Regions from separate parts of the Actinobacillus arthritidis genome, predicted to be linked through region 1. Evidence: riboswitches for the same ligand, from Rfam matches in the RefSeq annotation. Region 1 holds a riboswitch; the other holds the start of a gene.
What was found. Region 1 has a riboswitch for thiamine pyrophosphate ahead of thiM (hydroxyethylthiazole kinase). Riboswitches for the same ligand answer to the same signal wherever they lie in the genome.
Positions count from the first base shown of each region.

Region 2: another riboswitch for thiamine pyrophosphate. It lies ahead of thiB (thiamine ABC transporter substrate binding subunit); the one in region 1 lies ahead of thiM (hydroxyethylthiazole kinase).

Region 1 is NZ_CP103833.1:897,703-910,050, reverse strand. Features, by position in the region: gene NYR89_RS04265 (DUF1007 family protein) at 1-107, shown strand, start outside; gene NYR89_RS04260 (nickel/cobalt transporter) at 98-1,099, shown strand; gene NYR89_RS04255 (alanine/glycine:cation symporter family protein) at 1,201-2,652, shown strand; TPP riboswitch at 2,831-2,923, shown strand; gene thiM (hydroxyethylthiazole kinase) at 3,141-3,941, shown strand; gene thiD (bifunctional hydroxymethylpyrimidine kinase/phosphomethylpyrimidine kinase) at 3,934-4,752, shown strand; gene thiE (thiamine phosphate synthase) at 4,755-5,411, shown strand; gene lepA (translation elongation factor 4) at 5,590-7,380, shown strand; gene lepB (signal peptidase I) at 7,490-8,449, shown strand; gene rnc (ribonuclease III) at 8,543-9,211, shown strand; gene era (GTPase Era) at 9,269-10,183, shown strand; gene recO (DNA repair protein RecO) at 10,199-10,921, shown strand; tRNA gene NYR89_RS04210 (tRNA-Cys) at 11,249-11,322, opposite strand; tRNA gene NYR89_RS04205 (tRNA-Gly) at 11,343-11,418, opposite strand; gene rhlB (ATP-dependent RNA helicase RhlB) at 11,635-12,348, opposite strand, start outside.
Region 2 is NZ_CP103833.1:179,056-191,403, reverse strand. Features, by position in the region: gene NYR89_RS00960 (YdbH family protein) at 1-1,600, shown strand, start outside; gene NYR89_RS00955 (YnbE family lipoprotein) at 1,597-1,818, shown strand; gene folK (2-amino-4-hydroxy-6-hydroxymethyldihydropteridine diphosphokinase) at 1,860-2,330, opposite strand; gene pcnB (polynucleotide adenylyltransferase PcnB) at 2,401-3,933, opposite strand; gene dksA (RNA polymerase-binding protein DksA) at 4,058-4,507, opposite strand; gene thiB (thiamine ABC transporter substrate binding subunit) at 4,734-5,699, opposite strand; TPP riboswitch at 5,773-5,866, opposite strand; gene NYR89_RS00930 (amidohydrolase family protein) at 6,141-7,127, shown strand; gene aspS (aspartate--tRNA ligase) at 7,323-9,098, shown strand; gene nudB (dihydroneopterin triphosphate diphosphatase) at 9,132-9,599, shown strand; gene NYR89_RS00915 (YebC/PmpR family DNA-binding transcriptional regulator) at 9,717-10,457, shown strand; gene NYR89_RS00910 (hypothetical protein) at 10,587-11,111, shown strand; partial or broken gene ruvC (crossover junction endodeoxyribonuclease RuvC) at 11,195-11,771, shown strand; gene NYR89_RS00900 (M16 family metallopeptidase) at 11,810-12,348, opposite strand, start outside.

The sequences.
Region 1 (12,348 bases):
TATATGCTTCAAGTTTAGATAAAACGCAAACACCGGATATGCCGGACGAAGACGGTAATTCATTAGGTGCGCAATTTGCTCAGAAAGTGGTGGCGGTATGCGAATAAAAGCAAAAGGGTCGCTATGGATAGCGGTCATTTTTTGTCTGATTTTTACCCTTTACCAAAGTTATCCTTTCTTACTTTTTAAAGTAATGGAATGGCAGAGGGCGTTTAATCAGCAATTATCCGGTTCTCTTTCCGCCTTAGCAGAAAATAGTCGACAGGCGGGTATTACATTAATTGTAATCAGTTTCTTATATGGCGTGTTTCACGCAGTTGGGCCTGGTCATGGTAAGTTTATTTTAACCAGTTACCTTTCACTAGAGAAAACAGAATTGCGACAGGCAATGAATATCAGTTTACTTTCTGCTCTAGTGCAAGGTTTGGTGGCTGTATGTTTAGTTTCGATAATTATTGTTATGTTTACGCTTTCTCGCCATTATTTCAATTTAACCTTGAAATGGATTGAGCGTGGCAGTTTCCTTTTAATGATCTTATTTGGTTTTTACTGGTGTATTAATGCTATTCGAGCATTACGCCCAAAAGTAAAATCAATACCTAAAATTAGCCGTATAACGGCTGTAAATTTGCAAAAAAATGACAAAATTACACCGCTGGTACAGCCTTCCCTGCATATACATGCTGAGCATTGCGGTTGTGGACACCAACACCTTCCTTCAGCTGAACAAATGCAACGTTTAAACGATTGGAAAAGTAAATGGCTGATTATTATGAGTATTGGGGCTAGACCCTGTTCCGGCGCAATTTTAGTTCTATTTTTAGCTTACACTTTAGATTTATATTGGTGGGGAGTTTTAGCCGCATTAGTCATGGCAATCGGCACAGGTATGACCTTGAGTCTTTTGGCATGGCTGGTACTTTTGGCCCGCAATAAAGCGATAGGGTTAAGTTCTTGGTATTTTTCGACACAAACGAATCAATATTTTTCGTTAGGATTAAGAGTTTGTGCCGGTATCGCATTAATGATTTTGGGTATGATACTTTTTCATAGTAGCTTTATTGATGCCGTTTCAAACGGTGGATTGTTAAAACGATAAATTTTATTTATTGAAAAGATTGAAAAAACTTTTCAAACGTTAAAAAATCATTAAAATGCAAACGTTTTCGTTTTTTATTTTTTACATTATAGAGGTCTTTGATGGATTTTATTGTTTCAGGTTTTGAAAATGTCCTGACGTGGATCGTGAATACGATTGATGGTCCGCTATGGGATATTACGATTTTGATTCTTTTAGGAACAGGACTCTTTTTTACGATTACGACCGGTTTTGTTCAACTTCGATTATTACCTCGCAGTTTACGTGAAATGTGGGGAGGCCGTTCGGCAGAAGGTGAATCTTTAACACCTTTCCAAGCGTTTACAACCGGCTTAGCTAGCCGTGTTGGCGTGGGTAATATCGGTGGTGTGGCAACGGCAATTGCTTTAGGCGGTCCGGGGGCGGTATTTTGGATGTGGATAACAGCGTTAATGGGAATGAGTTCGGCATTTGCAGAATCATCATTAGCACAGTTATATAAAACTCGCGATCCGAATGGTATGTTCCGAGGCGGTCCAGCATATTATATTACACGCGGTTTAAAATTTAAGCCGATGGCGATTGCATTTGCTGTAACATTAATTTTTACCTTTGGTTTTGCGTTTAATGCTGTACAGTCTAATTCTATTGTTGCGGCAACCAGTAAAGCATGGGAATGGAACGGAGAATATGTTGGTTTAGTATTAGTTATCGTAACCGGAATCATTATTTCTGGTGGGGTAAAACTTATCGGACAGGTGTCTGCGAAAGTTGTGCCAATGATGGCGTTATTCTATCTGATTATTGCAGTAATCATTTTAGGGATGAATATCGAACGTGTTCCGGCAGTACTTGGACTAATTATTGATAGTGCCTTTGACTTTTCTGCAGCGACTGGCGGTATGTTTGGAGCTTTGGTATCAAAGACAATGTTAATGGGGATTAAACGTGGTTTATTCTCCAATGAAGCGGGTATGGGTTCTGCACCAAATTCAGCGACGACTTCGGATGCAAAACATCCTGCAAGCCAAGGCTTAATTCAAATGTTAGGCGTATTTGTCGATACAATGGTGGTTTGTACTTGTACCGCAGTAATTATTTTAATGTCTGATAACTATGGCAATGAAACATTAAAAGGCGTTGAATTAACCCAAACAGCATTGCAATACCATTTAGGTGAATTTGGCTTACATTTCTTAGCATTCATCTTATTATTATTCTGCTATACCTCAATTATTGGTAACTATGCGTATGCGGAAACCAATATCCGTTATATCAAAAACAAACCTTGGTTTGTTTGGGGCTTTAGAATTATCGTGTTGTTCTTTGTTTATTTTGGTGCGGTACGTGATGGTGGTATTGTTTGGGCATTCGCTGATACGGTAATGGCATCTATGGCAGTAATTAACTTAATTGCCATTTTAATTCTTGCTCCAATCGTATGGCGTTTATTGAAAGACTATATTCGTCAGATTAAGGCAGGACAAGAGCCAGTCTTTAAGATTGAAGAACATCAAGATTTAATTCACCGAGGCGTAGATCCATTAATTTGGAAATCTAAAAATAATGAATAGATAACATATTGGTGTTAGAAGAAGCGATAATATCTTATAGGTATTATCGCTTTTTTATATCTGGTAATGCTATTAATATGGATAAAAATAGATCGATTGTTGATTAAATATGTGAGTTTCCTCTCATTTCTGAAATTATCCAGTTGGATTTTTTCAGTAAGTTATTTAGACTAATACTAATTTTTAGTCGGGGTGCCTTCAATGAGGCTGAGATTAAACCCGTGAACCTGATACAGTTAATACTGACGTAGGAAACTAATATGCCAATCTTTATTTCTCTTACCCTTTCCTTTTTCTTGTCATTTTTTTGTTGCTATTCATTTAAACCATCACAGTCATTTCTGTAATGGTTATATCTGTGTCTGAGATAAATAAGATGAATAGTCGCGTGCATTTATTTTTATGCATGATAAGAAATCTTATGCCTCCTTGAGTAAGGATGACTTATCTATTTGCGTCATTTTTTACACTTACCCATGGAGATAAATATGAAATCAAATTATTTAGAACAAATTCGCCAGCAAAATCCTCTTATATACAATATGACTAATGTGGTTGCCGCTCATTTTGCGCCTAATGGCTTACTCGCTATCGGTGCTTCACCATTAATGTCCACCGCTATTGAAGAAGCTGAAAGTTTGGCAAAAATTAGCAATGCACTCCTTATCAATATTGGTACGGCAAGTTCAGCAGAAGTGGAAGCGATGTGTTTAGCTGGGAAAATTGCGAATCAAGCAGAAATCCCTGTTGTATTGGATCCGGTTGGAATTGCCGCAACGGATTACCGCTACCAGACAGTGATGAGACTGTTAGATGAAATTCATTTTTCGGTGATTCGGGGAAACTTAGGTGAAATAGCCACACTAGCCGAACTAAATTGGCAAACTAAAGGGGTCGATGCAGGTAATGGAACGGCAAATATTGCAGAGATAGCGCATTATGTAGCGAATAAATATCAATGTGTAGTTGCTGTTAGTGGAAGTATTGATTATATCAGCGATGGCAAACGCTTAGCGAAAATTGCCAATGGTACGCCATTATTTCCCAAGATTACGGCTTCGGGCTGTTTGCTTGGATCTGTATTGGCGACATTTAATGCCGTTGCGACAAACGGTCAAATTTTTGAGGCAACTTGCGAGGGCGTAGCGGCGTATGCTATTACCGGTGAATTGGCTGAGAAAGGATTACCCACTAATGCATTTGGTTCATTCAATATTGCATTATTAGATCAGCTTGGCGCGCTTTCTGCCGATACAATCGAAAAATACGGGAGGGTCTCTTATGAGTAAGATTAGTCAGGCTTTAACCATCGCAGGTTCGGACAGCGGTGGTGGTGCAGGGATTCAGGCGGATCTGAAAACGTTCCAAATGCGAGGCGTTTTTGGCACTTCGGTTCTTACTGCAATTACTGCTCAAAATACGTTAGGCGTATTCGATATTCATTCTGTACCGTTAAGTACGATTGAAACTCAGATCAAAGCAATTGCAGAAGATTTTCAAATCTCAGCCTTTAAAATCGGAATGTTAGGTACGGCAGAAGTGATTGAGTGCGTGGCAAATGCTTTATGTCAGTATAATTTTGGTAAATTAGTGCTTGATCCAGTCATGATCGCCAAAGGTGGCACGCCACTATTACAACAAGATGCGATTAGTGCATTACAAACGTATTTGTTACCGTTAGCGGATGTGATTACGCCGAATCTGCCCGAAGCGGAAGCCTTAACCGGTATAAAAATTATCGATGATTCGACCGCTTATCAGGCGACAAAAAAATTGCAAGATTTAGGTGTGAATACTGTGGTGATTAAAGGCGGGCATTTGGCGGATTCGCAAAGTACGCATTGCCGTGATTGGATTTTTACTCCAACGACTCATTTTATTTTGGAATGTCCACGTTTTCCAACTCGTCATACACACGGTACCGGCTGTACGTTTTCTGCTTGCGTTACGGCGGAATTAGCCAAAGGACAAGCGGTCGAAACTGCAATAAAAATTGCAAAAGACTATATCAGTGCGGCAATTTCGCATCCGCTGAATATTGGCTATGGATATGGGCCGACTAATCATTGGGCTTATCAAGATTTACTCATAGAGGAATGATTATGCATGATATCCAACAAATGCTTAAACTTTATTTTATTGCCGGTACACAAGATTGCCCTAAGCCGACTGAAGATCGAGCTAAGAATCTCTTTTTGATTTTAGAACAAGCATTGCAAGCGGGGATTACTTGCTTTCAGTTTCGTGATAAAGGTAATAATTCATTAGAAGCTCAGCCACAAGCCCAAAAAGCATTGGCGATTCAATGCCGTGATTTATGTCGCCGATACAAGGTTCCGTTTATTGTGGATGATAACGTAGCATTAGCGATAGAGATTGATGCGGACGGTGTGCATGTTGGGCAAAAAGATATGTTGCCAATCATGATTCGGCAGATGACGAATAAACCGTTGATTATCGGTTTATCGAATAATACCTTAGAAGATCTTTGGCGTTCCGAACAAATGATTGAGGTGGATTATTGCGGACTAGGTCCTGTTTTTCCGACTAATTCCAAAGAAAAGCATAATCCGCCGATTGGTTTGGATTTTGTCAAAAAAGCCCGTGATGCGGGAATTCGCAAGCCGATCGTGTCTATCGGTGGCGTGAAATCAGAGCATGTAGCAATGCTCAAACAAAACGGAGCAGACGGCGTAGCAGTGATTACCGCAATTAGTTTAGCGTCGGATGTTCCAAAAGCAGTCAAATTATTACTGTAAACAGTTACTTGAACAAGCGGTCTTTTTTCCGGATTTTTTGTAAAATTTCTCGAAAAAACGACCGCTTGCTTTTTTGTGCTTTTCCTTTCCAAAGCAACGGATTTAAAGTAGAATTGGTCGGTTAATTTCCCTTTTAAATAAATTTATTACAACACAGGACATTTATTGCCCGATGAATATGAAAAACATTCGTAACTTTTCAATTATTGCTCACATTGACCACGGTAAATCAACGTTATCCGACCGTTTAATCCAAACTTGCGGCTTATCGGATCGTGAAATGGAAGCACAAGTTTTAGACTCGATGGATTTAGAGCGTGAACGCGGTATTACTATCAAAGCCCAGAGCGTAACGCTTAACTATAAAGCGAAAGACGGTGAAACTTATCAATTAAACTTTATCGACACACCGGGACACGTAGACTTCTCTTATGAAGTTTCTCGTTCGCTTGCCGCTTGTGAAGGTGCATTATTAGTGGTTGATGCCGGTCAAGGGGTTGAGGCTCAAACATTAGCAAACTGCTATACCGCGATTGAAATGGATTTAGAAGTGGTGCCGATTTTAAATAAAATCGACTTACCGGCGACAGAACCTGAACGAGTGGCGGAAGAAATCGAAGACATCGTTGGTATTGATGCGATGGATGCGGTACGTTGTTCGGCGAAAACCGGTGTAGGTATCGAAGATGTATTAGAAGACATCGTGAAAAAAATCCCGGCACCGGAAGGCGATCCTGAAGCACCGTTACAAGCATTGATTATCGACTCATGGTTCGATAACTATTTAGGTGTTGTGTCTTTAGTGCGTGTGAAAAACGGTTCAATCAAAAAAGGCGATAAAATTAAAGTAATGAGTACCGGTCAATCGTACAACGTTGATCGTTTAGGTATTTTCACGCCGAAACAAGTTGATACCACAGAATTAAAAACCGGCGAAGTGGGTTGGGTAGTGTGTGCGATTAAAGATATTTTAGGTGCACCAGTGGGCGATACTTTAACCCATCACCACAATTCGGCAACCGAAGTGTTACCGGGCTTTAAAAAGGTTAAACCGCAAGTCTATGCCGGTTTATTCCCAATTAGCTCAGACGACTATGAGGCATTCCGTGACGCATTAGGTAAATTAAGTCTGAATGACGCATCGCTTTTCTATGAACCAGAAAACTCAACCGCATTAGGTTTCGGTTTCCGTTGCGGTTTCTTAGGCTTATTACATATGGAGATCATTCAAGAGCGTTTAGAACGTGAATATGATCTCGATTTAATTACTACCGCACCAACGGTAGTTTACGAAGTGGTTCAAACCAATGGCGAAACCATTTATGTCGATAGCCCGGCAAAATTACCGCCAATCAGTAATATTGCGGAAATTCGTGAGCCGATTGCCGAATGTAATATGCTTGTGCCGCAAGAGTATTTAGGTAATGTGATTACCCTTTGTGTGGAAAAACGTGGCGTACAAACCAATATGGTGTACCACGGCAATCAAATTGCGTTAACTTACGAAATCCCAATGGGTGAAGTGGTATTAGATTTCTTCGACCGCTTAAAATCGACTTCTCGCGGTTATGCATCATTAGATTATGGTTTCAAACGTTTCCAAACCGCAGATATGGTGCGTGTCGATATTATGATCAATGGTGATCGTGTGGATGCGTTAGCATTAATCGTACATAAAGATAATGCACCTTACCGTGGTCGTGAATTGGTAGAAAAAATGAAAGAGTTAATTCCACGCCAGCAATTTGATATTGCGATTCAAGCGGCTATTGGTAATCACATTATTGCCCGTTCAACCGTAAAACAATTACGCAAAAACGTATTGGCGAAATGTTACGGTGGTGACGTGAGTCGTAAGAAAAAACTTCTACAAAAACAAAAAGAGGGTAAAAAACGGATGAAATCTCTTGGTAATGTAGATGTACCGCAAGAAGCATTCTTAGCGATTCTTCATGTAGGTAAAGACTAATCATTTACCACGGAATAGCTAGAAATCACGGAATATAAGCGGGTTAATTTTCGTAAAAGTTTGCCGACTATATTCCGTTGTTTTCAATAGATAAATAAGGGAGAAAACAATGGCACAAGTGATGCCAATTATATTTATCGCCATTTTATACGGTGTTTGGAAAACATTAGATTCAATGCAATTACCCAACACAATCTCTATTTTATTGGTTTCATTAGTGGTGATTTGTGGTGGATTTTGGACGTTTTATAAATTTAGTGCCGATCCGCGTCGTAAAGCGGCAATGGCAAGAGAATCAAAACGCTTAAATCGCCCATTAACTGAGGAAGAAAAAGCAGAAATCCAACCTCGCTCAGCGATTGGCGATTTTTTTGCTTCACTATTTGGCGTATTATTTTTTGTTACCGTGTTACGTTCATTTATTTTTGAGCCTTTTCAAATTCCGAGTGGCTCAATGGAACCAACTTTGCGTGTCGGAGATTTTTTAGTCGTTAATAAATTTAGTTATGGGATTAAAGATCCGATTTGGCAAAAGACTTTAATTGAAACAGGTCATCCTGAACGAGGTGATGTAATTGTATTTAAAGCACCTAAACAGGCTCACGTAGATTACATTAAACGTGTCGTTGGCGTGGGTGGAGATCGTGTTAAATACGATTCCCAAACACAAAAATTGACGGTTACTGGCACAGATGGAAAACAAGTCGTATTTGAATATGATGAAGGTAAGCCAAATGCAGATTTCTTCTATCATGGTGAAATGCAAGTAGAGCGTACGGAAAAAGGTGATGTAACCCATCAAATCTTAAATAACCCGTTTGCATTTAATTATGCACCGTATCTATATGCTCAAGAGGGACAACCTTCAGGAGAATGGATTGTTCCGGAAGGACATTACTTTGTGATGGGCGATAATCGTGATAATAGTGAAGACAGCCGTTTTTGGGGATTCGTACCAGAACAAAATGTAGTTGGTAAAGCAACATTTATTTGGTTAAGTTTAGATAAAAAACCGAATGAATATCCAAGCTACTTACGTTTTAATAGAATGTTTACTTCGATCAACTAATATTTAAATAAGTAATAATACAAGCAGGTTTATTTTGTAAGATATCGGCAAAATACAATCGCTTGTATTTTACTTTATTTTAGAATCAATAATATGCAACTCGAAAGATTACAGAAAAAACTCGGTTATCAATTTTTAAACCGTGATTATCTTCTACAAGCATTAACACACCGTAGTGCGGGTGCTAAAAATAATGAACGCTTGGAATTTCTTGGCGATTCAATTTTAAATTTTGCTATCGGCAGAGCGTTATTCGATCAATTTCCTAAAGCAAATGAAGGTGAGTTAAGTCGTATGCGAGCAACATTAGTACGTGAACAAACGTTAGCGATTTTAGCTCGTCAATTCGATTTAGGCGAATATATGAAACTAGGTGCGGGCGAATTAAAAAGTGGTGGCTACCGCAGGGAATCGATTTTATCTGATTGTGTAGAAGCGATTATTGCCGCAATTTATCTTGATTCAGGAATGGAAAATGCCATTAAGCAAGTTGTGTTATGGTATCAAGATCTTTTAGCGGAGATTAAACCGGGCGATGCACAAAAAGATCCGAAAACACGCTTACAAGAGTTTTTACAAGGGCGTAAATTACAGTTACCAACCTATGAAGTGATTGATATTAAAGGTGAAGCACATAATCAAACCTTTAAGGTCACTTGTAAAATTGAAACATTCGATGAAACTTTTATCGGTGTTGGTACCAGCCGTCGCAAAGCGGAACAAAATGTCGCTGAACAAGTGCTGGTAAAATTAAATAAATAATTTATAGCGGCAGAATAAAAGATAATAAAGGTATTCTGTCTGCATCAAGGAATAACAATGACAGAACAAAATCAACAACCTAAAACTTATTGTGGCTTTATTGCCATTGTTGGTCGTCCGAATGTCGGCAAATCAACATTATTAAATAAAATTTTAGGTCAAAAAATTTCGATTACCTCTCGCAAAGCGCAGACAACACGTCACCGTATTGTTGGTATTCATACCGAAGATCAATATCAAGCGATTTATGTCGATACACCGGGACTTCACATTGAAGAAAAACGTGCAATCAACCGTTTAATGAATCGTGCGACAAGCTCGGCAATCGGTGATGTGGATTTAATTATTTTCGTGGTTGAAGGTACAAAATGGACTGATGATGACGAAATGGTGTTAAATAAATTACGTGCGGCAAAAGCACCGGTAGTGTTAGCGATTAATAAAGTTGACAATATTAAAGAAAAAGATGAATTATTACCGCATATTACCGAGCTTTCGCAAAAATTCGATTTTGCGGAAATTTTACCAATCTCGGCACAACGTGGTAAAAATGTGCATATTCTACAAAAAATTGTACGTAAGTCCTTACGTGAAGGGGTTCATCATTTCCCTGAAGAATATGTTACTGACCGTAGCCAACGCTTTATGGCATCTGAAATTATTCGTGAGAAACTGATGCGTTTCACCGGTGAAGAATTGCCGTATTCGGTCACGGTCGAAATCGAACAATTTAAACTGAATGAGCGTGGCACTTATGAAATCAACGGTTTGATTTTAGTGGAGCGTGAAGGTCAGAAGAAAATGGTAATCGGTGCAAAAGGTCAAAAAATCAAAACCATTGGTACTGAAGCCCGTGCCGATATGGAACGTTTATTTGATAACAAAGTTCACTTGGAATTGTGGGTGAAAGTGAAGGCTGGTTGGGCAGATGATGAACGTGCATTACGTAGCTTAGGCTATATGGACGAGTAATTTCTGAAATAAATCATGATAGAAAATTGGCATCGAGGATTTGTTTTACACCGCCGTGAATATAGTGAAACAAGTTTGTTAGTGGACTTTTTTACCGAAGATCACGGACGGATTACCTTACTTGCCAAAGGTGCAAGACGTCCTCGTTCGCCATTAAAAGCGGTGCTACAGCCATTTACACCATTATTATTACGTTGGAGTGGAAAAGGGGAGCTAAAAACGCTAATCAAAGCAGAACCGGCTTCATTAACTCTACCAATGCAAACTTTAGCGTTATATAGCGGCTTTTATGTAAATGAAGTGCTTGCAAGAGTATTAGAAAATCGGACCGCTTATCCGGAACTCTTTCAGCATTATCTGCAATGCGTAACACGTTTAGCAACGCAACCGGATAGCCTTGAAGCAACGTTAAGAGTATTTGAATTTCATACTTTAAAAGCATTGGGTTATGGGGTGAATTTCAGCGTATGTGCCGCAACCGGTGATCCGGTATCGCCATCAATGACTTATCAATTTCGAGAAAACGAAGGTTTTATTGCGTCATTATTGCAGAATAATTACAGTTTTCTTGGTAAAGATTTATTGGCTTTCGAACAGCTGGATTTTTCTGATAAAGCCACCTTACACGCGACAAAACGCTTTACTCGCATTGCACTTAAGCCCTATTTAGGTTCCCAACCACTTAAAAGTAGAGAGTTATTTCAGCGTATTTTGCCAAATAAACTCAAAAGTGGCTAAATTGAGTCTTATAATATTCTAATTAATCGCCCATAGCGAAAGTTATGGGCGTTTTTTATAACCGAATTTTTGTTTACTAGCCAATTTTTATCAATATAGTGATTTATTGAAATATGAATTTTTCGAGGAGATGTACGAAGCTAACTGGCTGTAAAGATTAAGATAGCTATCAGCAAGTATAAGAACAATTTACCTGCATCTAAGCCAAATATACTAGAAACCTCTGGTACAATATGATCAAATAAAATTAAGAGATATCCCAAAATGAATACATAGATAATAAAACGATCTAATTCCATATCAGTATTATTTTGATTTTATAAATAATGGAGGCGTGTACCGGAGTCGAACCGATCTACATGGATTTGCAATCCAGTGCATAACCGCTTTGCTAACACGCCATATAGGAGAGATTTAAAAATGGAGCGGGAAACGAGGCTCGAACTCGCGACCCCGACCTTGGCAAGGTCGTGCTCTACCAACTGAGCTATTCCCGCATTTGAGTAGTTCGTAAGGAACGAGGTGCATTTTACGGATTTTGGACTTGATGTCAAACACTAATTTTATAAATATTTTTCGAATGATGAAAAAAAGATCATAATGATTAATTTTTAAGAAAATTAGGGTAAGTTATTAAGTATTATGTGTATATATTCATTAAAAAACCGGTTATGTGAAATAACCGGTTTAGATAAAAGTCAAGTATTAACTTTTTAACGTTTCTTATTTTGTGAAAAAGACTTAGTCCGTGAACGCATAGGTTTAGGGAGATTTAATAATGCACTACTATCATATTGGCTAACTGGAATGTGATGACCGATATATTCTTCAATTGCCGGTAAATTCACTGCATAACGTTCGCAGGCAAAGCTGATTGAGTGACCGCTTTCTCCAGCACGCCCTGTTCGCCCGATACGGTGTACGTAATCTTCGCGATCATCTGGTAAATCATAATTAAATACATGAGTAACTTCAGGAATATGTAAACCTCGAGCAACAACATCAGTTGCGACTAAAATATCTAGGCTACCTTTAGTAAAGCTGTCTAATAATGCTAAACGTTTCTTTTGGGCGATATCGCCGGTCAGTAATCCGACACGATGTCCGTCAGCGCCTAAATATTGCCAAATTTCTTCACATTTATGCTTAGTATTCGCAAAGATCATACAACGTTCAGGCCATTCTTCTTCGAGTAAGGTCAGTAAAAGAGCCATTTTATCTTCATTAGACGGATAGAACAGTTCTTCTTTTATACGATGTCCGGTGCGTTGAAGTGGCTCGATTTCGATATATTGTGCATTATCCATATCTTCATAAGCTAATTCTCGAACACGAGGGGAAAGTGTTGCGGAAAATAGCATCGTTAGACGTTGTTCCGGTTTTGGACATTTACGCATGAGATAACGAATATCTTTAATGAATCCGAG
Region 2 (12,348 bases), 720 kb from region 1:
CGGTAAATTTGAGCATCTGAGTTTTAAATTTCAGCCAAAATCGCTATTACGTTTGGTCGGGAAACAACGATTACTGGCAATTCATGAATTACGTTTTCCGCTTGCCGGTATTCAGATTAATAAGCATGGTGTAAATGGTCGCTTACATGCAGTATTCAAAGGTGAAAGCCCCGATTTTAAAAACATCAATCTGCATTTAGACGGTTTTGCCAAAAACTTCAAAATGGGACAATTAGACTTTTTTGAAGACGTTGCGGATAAAAATGCAGTACAAGATTTGTGGCAATGGCGAGTTTGGGGCGATACAAATATCCACACCATAGCCAGCAAACTCAATATTAGCGGACAAGGAACTTGGCACAAAAATTTAGTACAACTCCACAAATTAAGTGGTGAATTAGGCAAAATTCACCAGAAAGGCGTGTATATTCCTAAAACTGAATTACGTTTACTGGAGCCAATTAAATTTGCTTATGAAAAATGGCAACTTGACGGCGGTATCCAGCTAAAATCACCGGAAATACAATTTAGCTATGGTGGAAAAATTCCATTACCGTCTGCGAAATTACAGGTAAATGGTGAAATTGAAAACCTGAATCTCAAAGGCGAACTACAAGCCCAACAAATTAAGCCACTTCGCTTATTTGCTCGCCGTAAACTAACTAAAACCGCAAGTGAGCTTATTGGGCGATTATATTGGCAAGAACAGCCGGCAAAAGTATTTCAACCACTCATTCCATTTCGCAAAAATTGGTTAATTACCGGTGGAACGGTACGAGGCGAAACCGCTTTTAGTGCCGGTGTAGAAAAAGGTATTATTGCTGGGGGACATTTTGCCATTCGTAACGCTTCGCTTTCTATGCCGAATGGCGAAGCAAAAGCGATTGAATTTAATTTGCCTTATCGCTTACAAGATAATGAATTTGACTTTGGTTTAAAACAGCCTATCGACTTAAAAATCGGGCAATTAAATCTCGGTTTACCGATTGAAAATATTCGAGTAAAAGTGTTTGGGCATTACCCTTATAGCCGTCACAAACCGTTAATGCTCAAACAGCTTTCAATGAATTTATTAGACGGTGAGCTGAGTGTTGAGCAATTTGCCTTGCCACAAACTCAAATTGCTTATTTAAAGCTGGCAAATATCAATTTCGAACGTATCCTCGAATTGGTGCAATATCAGCAAATTGAGCTCAAAGGCAAAGCCAATGCTACCTTGCCGTTTTGGTTGGAAGGTAAACCTTGTTATGTATGTGACGGCTTACTGACCCAAGCTGTGGAATCGAATTTAAAAATTCAGCCCGAATTAATGAAAGCAATTTCACAAACCAGCGGCTATTCCGAGCGACTATTACTCTATTTACTTAACGATACGAAAATTACCGATTTACGTAGCTTGATTAATGTTGGACCAAATGGTGAAATGGCGTTAGATGCCAAATTAAAAATGCGACTTAATCAGCAAGAAAAAGCCAAAATTAACTTTAATTATCATCATAAAGAGAATATCTTTAGCCTTTGGCATATGATCAATTCAGGTTCTTATGTCGAACAGAATCTTGAAAATTCTATTTACCAGCAACTAGATAAAAGAAAATGAGAAAAAGCCTACTTTTTGCAATTTTTTGCCTAAATTTGACCGCTTGTACGCCAAAAGTACAGCTTGAAACGCCGGCGGAAGGGATCACGATTAATATGAATGTGGTGGTTGATCACCGTATTGATGTGAAATTTGATGAAAAGTCTCGTGCCGTATTGCAAACCTCAGATAACAAAGCGGCTAAATCAGAAGCGGTGGTAGCAACACCGGCAGAATAGCTCCCATAAAAAAATGCACGGAACATTCCGTGCATTTGTAATTAGAACGTCACCATTTGATGATGTTTAAATTGTTGGTAAATTTCCGCTAATTTTTCACCGCTTGGTAGTACCAAATCAGGGTTAAGATCATACATCGGTACAATTACAAACTCACGATTTTTCATTTCGATATGCGGTACGGTTAAACGTTCATTTTGAATCTGTTCATCGCCGTATAAAATAATATCCAAATCTAGCGTACGCTCTCCCCAACGACGAATCCGTACTCGCCCTTGTGCATTTTCAATACTTTGTAATTTATCCAACAATTCCAACGCTGTTAAATCGGTATCGAATTTTGCCACCGCATTCACATAATCCGGCTGATCTTGTGGTCCGACCGGCTTACTGCCATAAAACGGACTAATTTCAAAATTGATTGCAAATGTTTTTAAAGATTCGACCGCTTGTTTAACTTGTGCCAGCGGATTATCTAAATTCGACCCTAAAGCGATATAGACTGTTTTCATAATGATTTCCGTTTCTACTTATTCTAACTAAAAGAAAAGGCACAAGCTCTCGCTTGCACCATCTTTCTATTTACTCTGCCGAGACTTTCTTCACCGGCTTTTTCTTTCTAAATATTTTACGACGACGTTTTTTCTTTTCTTCGCCGGCAAAATTCGGCAAATTTCTGACCGCTTTCAACATTTCCGCACGTTGTGCGTCATTGCTAAATTGGTATTCGTGCCACCACGCTGAAAGCTCGACCAAGTCACCACCTTCAATCTCAGCACGCATCACTAATAAATCAAAACCAGCACGGAATTTTATGTGTTCTAGCGTCTGCTGTGGACGCTTACCCGAACGCTTAGTCATCTGAAATTGTAACGCCCAAATATCACGAATCACAGAGGTATGACGGCGATGTAAGGCAATGGCTTTACAGCTTTCATCCAATACATCATTAGCCGCTAACATCATTGCATCATGGCTGTTTAGACCACCTTCATTTTTTAGCACTTCCATTTTCTCACGTAATGGATACCAAAGAAGGGCCGCAAATAAAAATGCAGGATTAACCCGTAAATTATCACGAATACGCTCATCCGTTGAGTTAAGTGCTTTACTTAGCATACGCTCTGCATTCGAATCATTGTGTTCGGTGAAAAAAGGAACAAGCACCGGGAATAACTGCTCGAATAAGCCATATTGACGCATCAACTGATAGGTTTTAAAACCTTGTCCCGATTGCAACAATTTTAATGATTCATCAAACAAACGTGCCGCCGGAATATTTTTCAATAAATAGGCAAGTTCACGAATAGGGGCATCGCTCGGTTTATCCAAGAACATATCCAATTTCGCCATAAAGCGAACTGCACGTAACATACGTACCGGATCTTCTTGATAGCGTACCACCGGATCACCGATTAAGCGTAACTTACCGGCTTTCAAATCCGCAATACCATCAAAGAAATCGAAAATCAGATTATGCTTCGGATCATAATAAAGCGAGTTCACCGTGAAATCACGGCGTTGTGCGTCTTCACGTAATGTACCATACACATTGTCACGTAACAGCATACCTTCTTCGCTCACTTTCGAGATTTTATCACTGCTATGATTGCTGTGATCCGCTCGGAAAGTTGCGACTTCATAAATATCACGTCCAAACACAATATGGGCTAAACGGAAACGTCGTCCGATTAAACGGCATTGACGACCAAAGATTTTTTGAATTTCTTCCGGTTTTGCATTGGTTGCCACGTCAAAATCTTTGGGTTTATGCCCAAGTAATAAATCTCGAATACAACCACCAACCACATACGCTTCAAAACCGGCACGTTGTAATTTTTCAACAATTGCTAACGCATTTTTAGGAAAATCTTTCGGCGTAATATCATAATGACCACCACTTACCGTAAATTTTTTATGCAGTAAATGAGAAGGAACATCTGAATTTTTTTTAGATTTTTGAGAAGAACGCTGAGGTCGCTCACTCAATGTCGGAGCAGAACGCTTGGATTTTGTTTGAGATTCTACCGCTTTAACACGTTTTTCCGATTTTACTTCAGACAAGTTTTGTTCTGTAAGCGGTTGTTTTTTTCCTTTTTTTTGTCGAGAAAACAACGACTTAATATAGTTAAAAATAATCCACCCCTAGTAAATTAAAATAAATAGCCATGTAAAATAAAAATAATGGACAATGCGAGATTGTCCATTATTATACCGCTATTTACTCTTTTTAATTAGCTTATAGGCCCATTTGTTTTTCACGGATTTCAGCGAGTGTTTTACAATCGATACACATATCCGCTGTCGGGCGAGCTTCTAAACGGCGTAAGCCGATTTCTACGCCACATGTTTCACAATAACCGTATTCATCTTCCGAAATACTATTTAATGTTTGCTCAATTTTCTTGAGTAATTTACGTTCACGATCACGATTTCTTAACTCAAGGCTAAATTCCTCTTCCTGAGTAGCACGATCGGCAGGGTCCGCAAAGTTTGCTACTTCTTCCTGCATTTGATTTTTGGTACGCTCAGCTTCGTCCATAATTTGAACATGCCATGCACGAAGAATTTTACGAAAATGCTCTTTCTGAGCATCATTCATATACTCTTCATCTTTTTTCGGTTGGTAAGGTGTTACGCCTGCTAAAGCTAATAAACCTAATGAAGTGGTGTTTGCCACTTGAGCCATAATTTCACTCCTTGTTGGATAGCACATTCCCCAATTTAGTATAAAAGTGTCATAAAAATATTTGGGACGAATTTTAAAAGGGCGTATAAATAACAAATGTCGCCCTATTTGGCAATGAATATTTGCAAAAATTTTTGCAATTTTTACCGCTTAGCAGACAATGAAACGGCTAAAGATTCCTTCAGCCGTTAAAATTTACTCAAATTATTTTTACTTCTTCTTTATTTTATTGCCAGCTTTTCGACCAAGTTGCTAACCAACCTTTAATCGTTTCAGCATTCGGCATCGTAAATGCTAAATTTTTATACTCCGGCATTACTTTAAACGCAGGATCAGCCACTGTATCCACTAACGGTTTCATCACATTATGGTAAGAAATTACTTTTTGTGCTTCCGGCTGTTGTAAGAAAGCGAGGAATTTAGTCGCTAATTCTTTTTGCTTACTCGTATTTAATATCGCGACTACTTCTGTTTGGACTAAATGCCCTTCGCTAAACTGTGCCGCTACATATTTATCGGTTTTATCGTGCCATTGATGATAAAGCGGAGAAGTCGAATAGCTCAACACTAAATCCGATTCACCTTTTAAAAACGCACTATACGTTTCCGACCAACCTTTGCCGACAGTTACCGTATGTTTCGCTAAAGTTTTCCATGCCTGTTCAGCTTGTTCACTATATACCGTGTTTAGCCAAAATAATAACCCTCGTCCAACAGTACTGGTACGGGGATCTTGATAAATGACTTTTAAATCTTGACGTTCAACCAGTTCTTTTAATGATGTCGGCGGACTTGCTAATTTCTGTTTGTCATAAATAAAAGCATACTCACTATAATCATACGGATAAAATGTTTTATTTTGCCAATTTAATGTGCCTGTCGTTAAACCATGCGGAACAAACAAACCGGTTTTTTCCGCTTCTGCCATCGTGAAATTATCAATGCCGAGCATTACATCCGCTTTGGTTTTCTTGCCTTCTAAACGAATACGATTCAACATCGTAATTCCGTCTTCAAACGGCATAAATTTCACATCACATTGACATTGCTGTTCAAACAACGGTTCTAATTTTGGTGCAGGTCCCCAATCTGAGGCAAATGAATCATAAGTATAAACGGTTAATGCCGGTTGTTGAGCATAAGCGGTGGCGGTGAAAAATGCTGATAACACAGCAAGTTTAGTCAGTTTCATGAATTGTCCTTCTAATTTTACGGAATATAGAAGGATTTGAGTAAATCTTACTTTACTTCTGTTGTAAGAAATCAGAAAAAAGCGTCTCAAATCCCTACGCTGATACTAATCAGATCAGGTTCTATGGGTAATTTCTCAGCTTTTGTAAAGCACCCCAATGAGAACGTGTTAATTGTAAGGTATGCGTAAATATAATGCAAACACCACAAGCAAACGTTTGCCTTTTTAAGAAGAAATGACTATACTACAATCCTAGTGCCAAGAAAGGACCTAGATAAATTCATATGCAAAACCTTACAACATACTTAAACACTCATTTAGCCAAACATCATTTCATTATGGTGTTTGGCTCTTTTTTTGGTATTTCAAAATTTCATTGATCTCTTATAGAGATCTTTTTTTTGTCTAAAAATCAGCAGTCGTAAAGAGGAATAATTTAAGATGAGTCAGTTAATTCGTACACTAAAAAGCCATATCCGTGACGAAATTATTAAAAAAGGCGGTTGGGTAAATGCTCACGCTCATGCAGACCGTGCATTTACCATGACACCAGAAAAAATTACCATTTACCAAAATGCCAACCTCCAACAAAAATGGGATTTAGTGGACGAAGTAAAACGTAACTCAACCGTTGATGACTATTATCGTCGTTTTTCACAAGCGATTGAATTAATGATTTCACAAGGGGTAACCGCATTCGGTACATTTGTTGATATTGACGGTGTATGTGAAGATCGTGCCATTATCGTCGCTCATAAAGCACGTGAAGTATATAAAAGTGATATTACCTTAAAATTTGCCAATCAAACGTTAAAAGGTGTTATCGAACCGAATGCCAAAAAATGGTTTGATATCGGTTCTGAAATGGTAGATATGATTGGTGGCTTGCCATACCGTGATGAATTAGATTTCGGTAAAGGCATGGAAGCAATGGATATTTTGATGGATAAAGCCAAATCACTCGGCAAGATGTTGCATGTACACGTGGACCAATTTAATACCCCGAAAGAAAAAGAAACCGAACAATTATGTGACAAAGCAATCGAACATGGTATGCAAGGTCGAGTGGTAGCAATTCACGGCATCTCTATCGGCGCACATCCGAAAGAATATCGTAAAATGCTCTATCAAAAAATGCGTGATTCACAAATGATGGTGATCGCTTGCCCAATGGCGTGGATTGATAGCGGTCGTAAAGAAGATTTACAGCCATTCCACAATGCACTGACTCCGGCGGATGAATTAATCCCAGAAGGTATTACCGTAGCAATCGGTACTGATAATATTTGTGATTATATGGTTCCGTTATGTGAAGGCGATATGTGGCAAGAACTTAGCTTATTGTCTGCCGGTCGCCGTTTTACTAACTTAGAAGAAATGGCAAATATCGCCTCAATTAATGGCAGAAAAGTTTTAGGTTTACTCTAATTTCCGACTATTCACGCATATTTATGCTGATTTAGTACTAACAAGCGGTCAAATTTGCAAAAAAATCTGTAAATTCGACCGCTTGTTTCTTTTCCTCTCTCCAATTTCCAGCAATTTTCCGCTATAATCCCAAAGATTTTTTCTCCGCATTTAGCAAAGCGGAAAACCTCTTTTTAATATATTAAGGATATTTTTATGATGCGTTCTCATTATTGCGGTGCTTTAAACCGCTCGCACGTTGGTCAAACCGTCACATTAAGCGGTTGGGTACACCGTGTGCGTAACCTTGGTCGTTTTATTTTTATGCAAATTCGTGACCGTGAAGGTATCGTGCAAGTTTTCTTTGACGAGAAAGACGAAGCGATTTTCAAAATTGCATCAGGTCTACGTTCAGAAGCGTGCGTACAAATTCAAGGTGAGGTGATTGCACGCGATGAATCACAAATCAACAAAGAGATGGCGACCGGCGAAATCGAAGTGTTAGTGAAAAATGTGATTGTGTATAACAACTCGGAAGTTTTACCGCTTGATTTCAACCAAAACAACACAGAAGAGCAACGTTTAAAATATCGTTATCTTGATTTACGCCGTCCGGAAATGGCGGAAAAACTTAAAACACGTGCAAAAATCACGAGCTTCGTACGTCGTTATATGGACGACAACGGCTTCCTTGATATCGAAACACCAATGCTAACCAAAGCAACACCGGAAGGTGCGCGTGACTATTTAGTACCAAGCCGTGTACACAACGGTAAATTCTATGCGTTACCGCAATCACCGCGACTTTTCAAACAGTTGTTAATGATGTCAGGTTTTGACCGCTACTACCAAATCGTAAAATGTTTCCGTGATGAAGATTTACGTGCTGATCGTCAGCCGGAATTTACCCAAATCGATGTGGAAACCTCATTCTTAACCGCTGAAGAAGTGCGTGAATTAATGGAAAATATGATTCACGGCTTATGGTTGGATCGCTTAAACGTAGATTTAGGCAAATTCCCAATTATGACATGGCAGGAAGCGATGCAACGTTTCGGTTCAGATAAACCGGATTTGCGTAACCCGTTAGAATTAGTGGACGTGGCGGACATTTTAAAAGACGTTGAGTTTAAAGTATTTAACGAGCCGGCAAATTCAGCAGACGGTCGTGTAACCGTGCTTCGTGTACCGAACGGTGCAACGCTTACTCGTAAACAAATTGACGAATATACGCAATTTGTCGGTATCTATGGTGCAAAAGGCTTAGCGTGGGCGAAAATCAATGATGTAAATGCCGGTATGGAAGGTATCCAAAGCCCGGTAGCAAAATTCTTAAACGAAGAGGTTTTCAAAGCATTAATCGAGCGTACTAACGCAACTAGCGGCGATATCTTATTCTTCGGTGCGGATAAATGGCAAGTCGTTACCGACTCAATGGGTGCTTTACGTCTGAAAGTTGGTCGTGATTTAGCATTAACCGATCTTTCAGCGTGGAAACCGCTTTGGGTTATTGACTTCCCAATGTTTGAAAAAGACGATGAAGGCAACCTTTCTGCAATGCACCACCCGTTCACTTCTCCGAAAGGTTTAACGCCGGAAGAATTAGCGGCAAATCCGGTGAATGCAGTTGCGAATGCTTACGATATGGTTATCAACGGCTACGAAGTAGGCGGCGGTTCAGTACGTATTTACGATCCGAAAATGCAACAAACCGTATTCGGTATCCTCGGTATTAACGAACAAGATCAACAAGAAAAATTCGGTTTCTTATTAGACGCATTAAAATTCGGTACGCCACCGCACGCCGGTCTTGCATTCGGTTTAGACCGTTTAACCATGCTTATTACCGGCACGGAAAATATCCGTGATGTGATTGCATTCCCGAAAACCACTGCGGCAGCGTGTTTAATGACAGAAGCACCGAGTTTTGCAAACCCACAAGCATTGGAAGAGCTTGGTATTGCGGTCGTGAAAAAAGAGAAAGCGGAATAAGACAAGCGGTCAAAAATCGCTTATTTTTTGCTGATGAAATACAAAAATCCTAACTCCATTTTAGTTGTGATTTATGCAGAAAATTCGGGAAGAGTCTTAATGCCGCAACGCCAAGACGATCCCGAATTTTGGCAGTCGGTGACCGGTTCGCTTGAACCGAACGAACAGCCGTTTGAAACGGCAATTCGTGAAGTGAAAGAAGAAATCGGTATCGATATTTTAGCGGAAAAACTTACGCTAACGGATTGTAACGAATCGGTGGAATTTGAGATTTTTCCGCATTTTCGGTATAAATACGCGCCTGATGTCACGCACTGCTCGGAACATTGGTTTTTACTTGCCTTAACGCAAGAACGACAACCGATATTAAGTGAACATTTAGCGTTTAAATGGGTGAGCGTTAAAGAAGCCATCCAGCTAACAAAATCACCGAATAATGCGGCGGCAATTGCAAAATATTTAACTCCCCTCTTTAGAAAAGAGGGGCAGGGGGAGATTTGATAGTCATGTCAAATTCTCTTACGAGTGCAAGGTTATTCTGCCAAATCTCCCCTAACCCCTCTTTGCTAAAGAGGGGAACTTTTTCAAAACATAAATTTAAAAGAAGGAAACAACAGAATGGCAGGTCATAGTAAGTGGGCTAACATTAAACACCGTAAAGCGGCACAAGATGCACAACGCGGTAAAATTTTTACTAAATTAATTCGTGAATTAGTTACTGCGGCAAAAATCGGCGGCGGTGATGTTTCTGCAAACCCTCGTTTACGTTCTGCAGTAGATAAAGCGTTATCCAACAATATGACACGTGATACCATCAACCGAGCAATTGAACGTGGTGTAGGCGGTGGCGATGACACCAATATGGAAACCAAAATCTATGAAGGTTACGGCCCGGGTGGTACAGCGGTAATGGTTGAATGTTTAAGTGATAACGCTAACCGTACCATTTCACAAGTTCGTCCAAGCTTCACTAAATGTGGCGGTAACTTAGGTACTGAAGGTTCTGTTGGTTACTTATTCAGCAAAAAAGGTTTAATTTTAATTGCTTCAGGCGATGAAGATGCGTTAACTGAAGCGACGATCGAAGCAGGTGCGGACGATATTCAAGCACAAGAGGACGGTTCATTTGAAATCTATACTGCTTGGGAAGATTTAGGTAGTGTACGTGATGGTATTGAAGCGGCGGGCTTTAAAATTCAAGAAGCGGAAGTAACAATGATTCCATCAACAACTGTTGAACTCGATGCGGAAACTGCACCGAAATTACTTGATTTAATTAACCGCCTTGAAGATTGTGATGACGTACAAAACGTATATCACAATGGTGAAATCAGTGACGAAGTTGTCGCATTACTATAAATCGTAATACATAAGCCAACCATTTAGGTTGGCTTCTTTTTTACTTAAATTGAACTAACTTCAATAAGTTGGCATCTAGTGGATGCGTTTAAAACGTGTATGTTTATCCCTAACATAAGGAATATAAAAATGAAATTAATCAAATTTGCTTCGGCGTTATCTTTAGCGACTCTTTTAGCGGCTTGTTCAACAGCAGGCGATGTGGCTTCAACTGTAAGCGAAGGCGTATCAAATGCGGCTTCAGCAACCACAAATGCGGTAAAAGAAGGTGCAACAGCCGTATCTAATGGCGTTTCAAACACAGTAAATACGGTAAAAAATAAATTAACTGCATCTTCTAAAACCGTAGTTTATCAATGCCAAAACAGCAAAACTGTAGTAGCAACCTATGATTTTGAAGGCGAAAAAGCAACCGGTTTAACTTTAACGGTAAATGATGTGGCGGTAAAAGAGTTAATGCGTGATGAGAAAAATAAAGACTTTGCATCATTTGCCTCAAAAACGCACGTATGGAACCTAGATGACACCTTCTCACTTTCAACCTTTAATAAAACTGAAGCGGGAATGTTATTCAAAAAAGGAAAAAATGCGGATGAAATCCTTGCAAAAAACTGCGAAGTTAATCAAACTGCAACTGCAAAATTAAATAAATAACAGATTGATTCGTTTAAATAAGCGGGCGGATTTGTAAAATTTTTTGCAAATCTGCCCGCTTGTTTTCATTCATTGGATAAGCTATGCCGATTATTTTAGGAATTGACCCGGGTTCACGAGTTACCGGTTATGGTGTGATTCGTCAAACCGGACGTCATTTAGAATATTTAGGAAGCGGCGCAATTCGCACTTCCGTTGATGATTTACCGACTCGCTTAAAACGTATCTATGCCGGCGTAACAGAAATCATCACCCAATTCCAACCTGATATGTTTGCGATTGAACAAGTGTTTATGGCGAAAAATGCCGACTCCGCTCTCAAACTCGGGCAAGCTCGTGGTACGGCGATTGTCGCGCGGTAAACCACGATTTACCGGTGTTTGAATATGTCGCTCGTTTAGTCAAACAAACTGTAACCGGCATTGGCTCAGCGGATAAAATCCAAGTGCAAGATATGGTCACCCGTATGCTTCAACTTTCGTCCAAACCGCAAGCTGACGCGCCGATGCCCTTGCGATTGCGATTACCCACGCCCATTCGATTCAACATTCTTTGGTCGTTGCAAAACAAAGTAATCAGAAAGTCAGTAGTGATAAAGAACAAATTCTCGCGTTAATGAAAACTCGGTATAGCCGTGGACGATTCCGTTTAAAAGGATAAAAAATAAGAGTAATCAATTTCTTGATTACTCTTTTTCTCTATTGTTTATTTTCTTTAGTAGGCGCAGTAACAGGTGACATCACTTCTACTTTTTCCACCTCTGCTTTTAGCAGATTTACGGTTTCTTGCGTAATTGGCTTAACCTGTACTTTTCTTGGCAGTTGATAATTGATCACACCATCTTTAGCATTACTCCACAGCTGGATTCTCTCATTAACTTCTTCAACCGATACTTTTTTAAGCATAGGTTCAAGTAATTCCGCTAACTTATTTTGTGTTAAGTAAGGCTTATCAGATAATACTGTTTCTGACATGAGCTTTAACCATTGTTGAAAATCTCGATCATTTTCATCTTTTTTTGCATTTTCGATTTGAAGCTGAACAACTTCTTTTTGTTTAGCCAGCTCTTCTTCCGTAATAGGAGAGCGTTTCAGATTCTCTATTTCACTAAAAATTTGCTTTAACCCTAATTCGTGCTGGGTTGATCCTACCGTTGCAAAAAAGCCTAGTGCCGCTGTATTTTTACCAATATCAGATTTACGTACACTCATCGCCGATATACCTTTTGGTAAGCTAT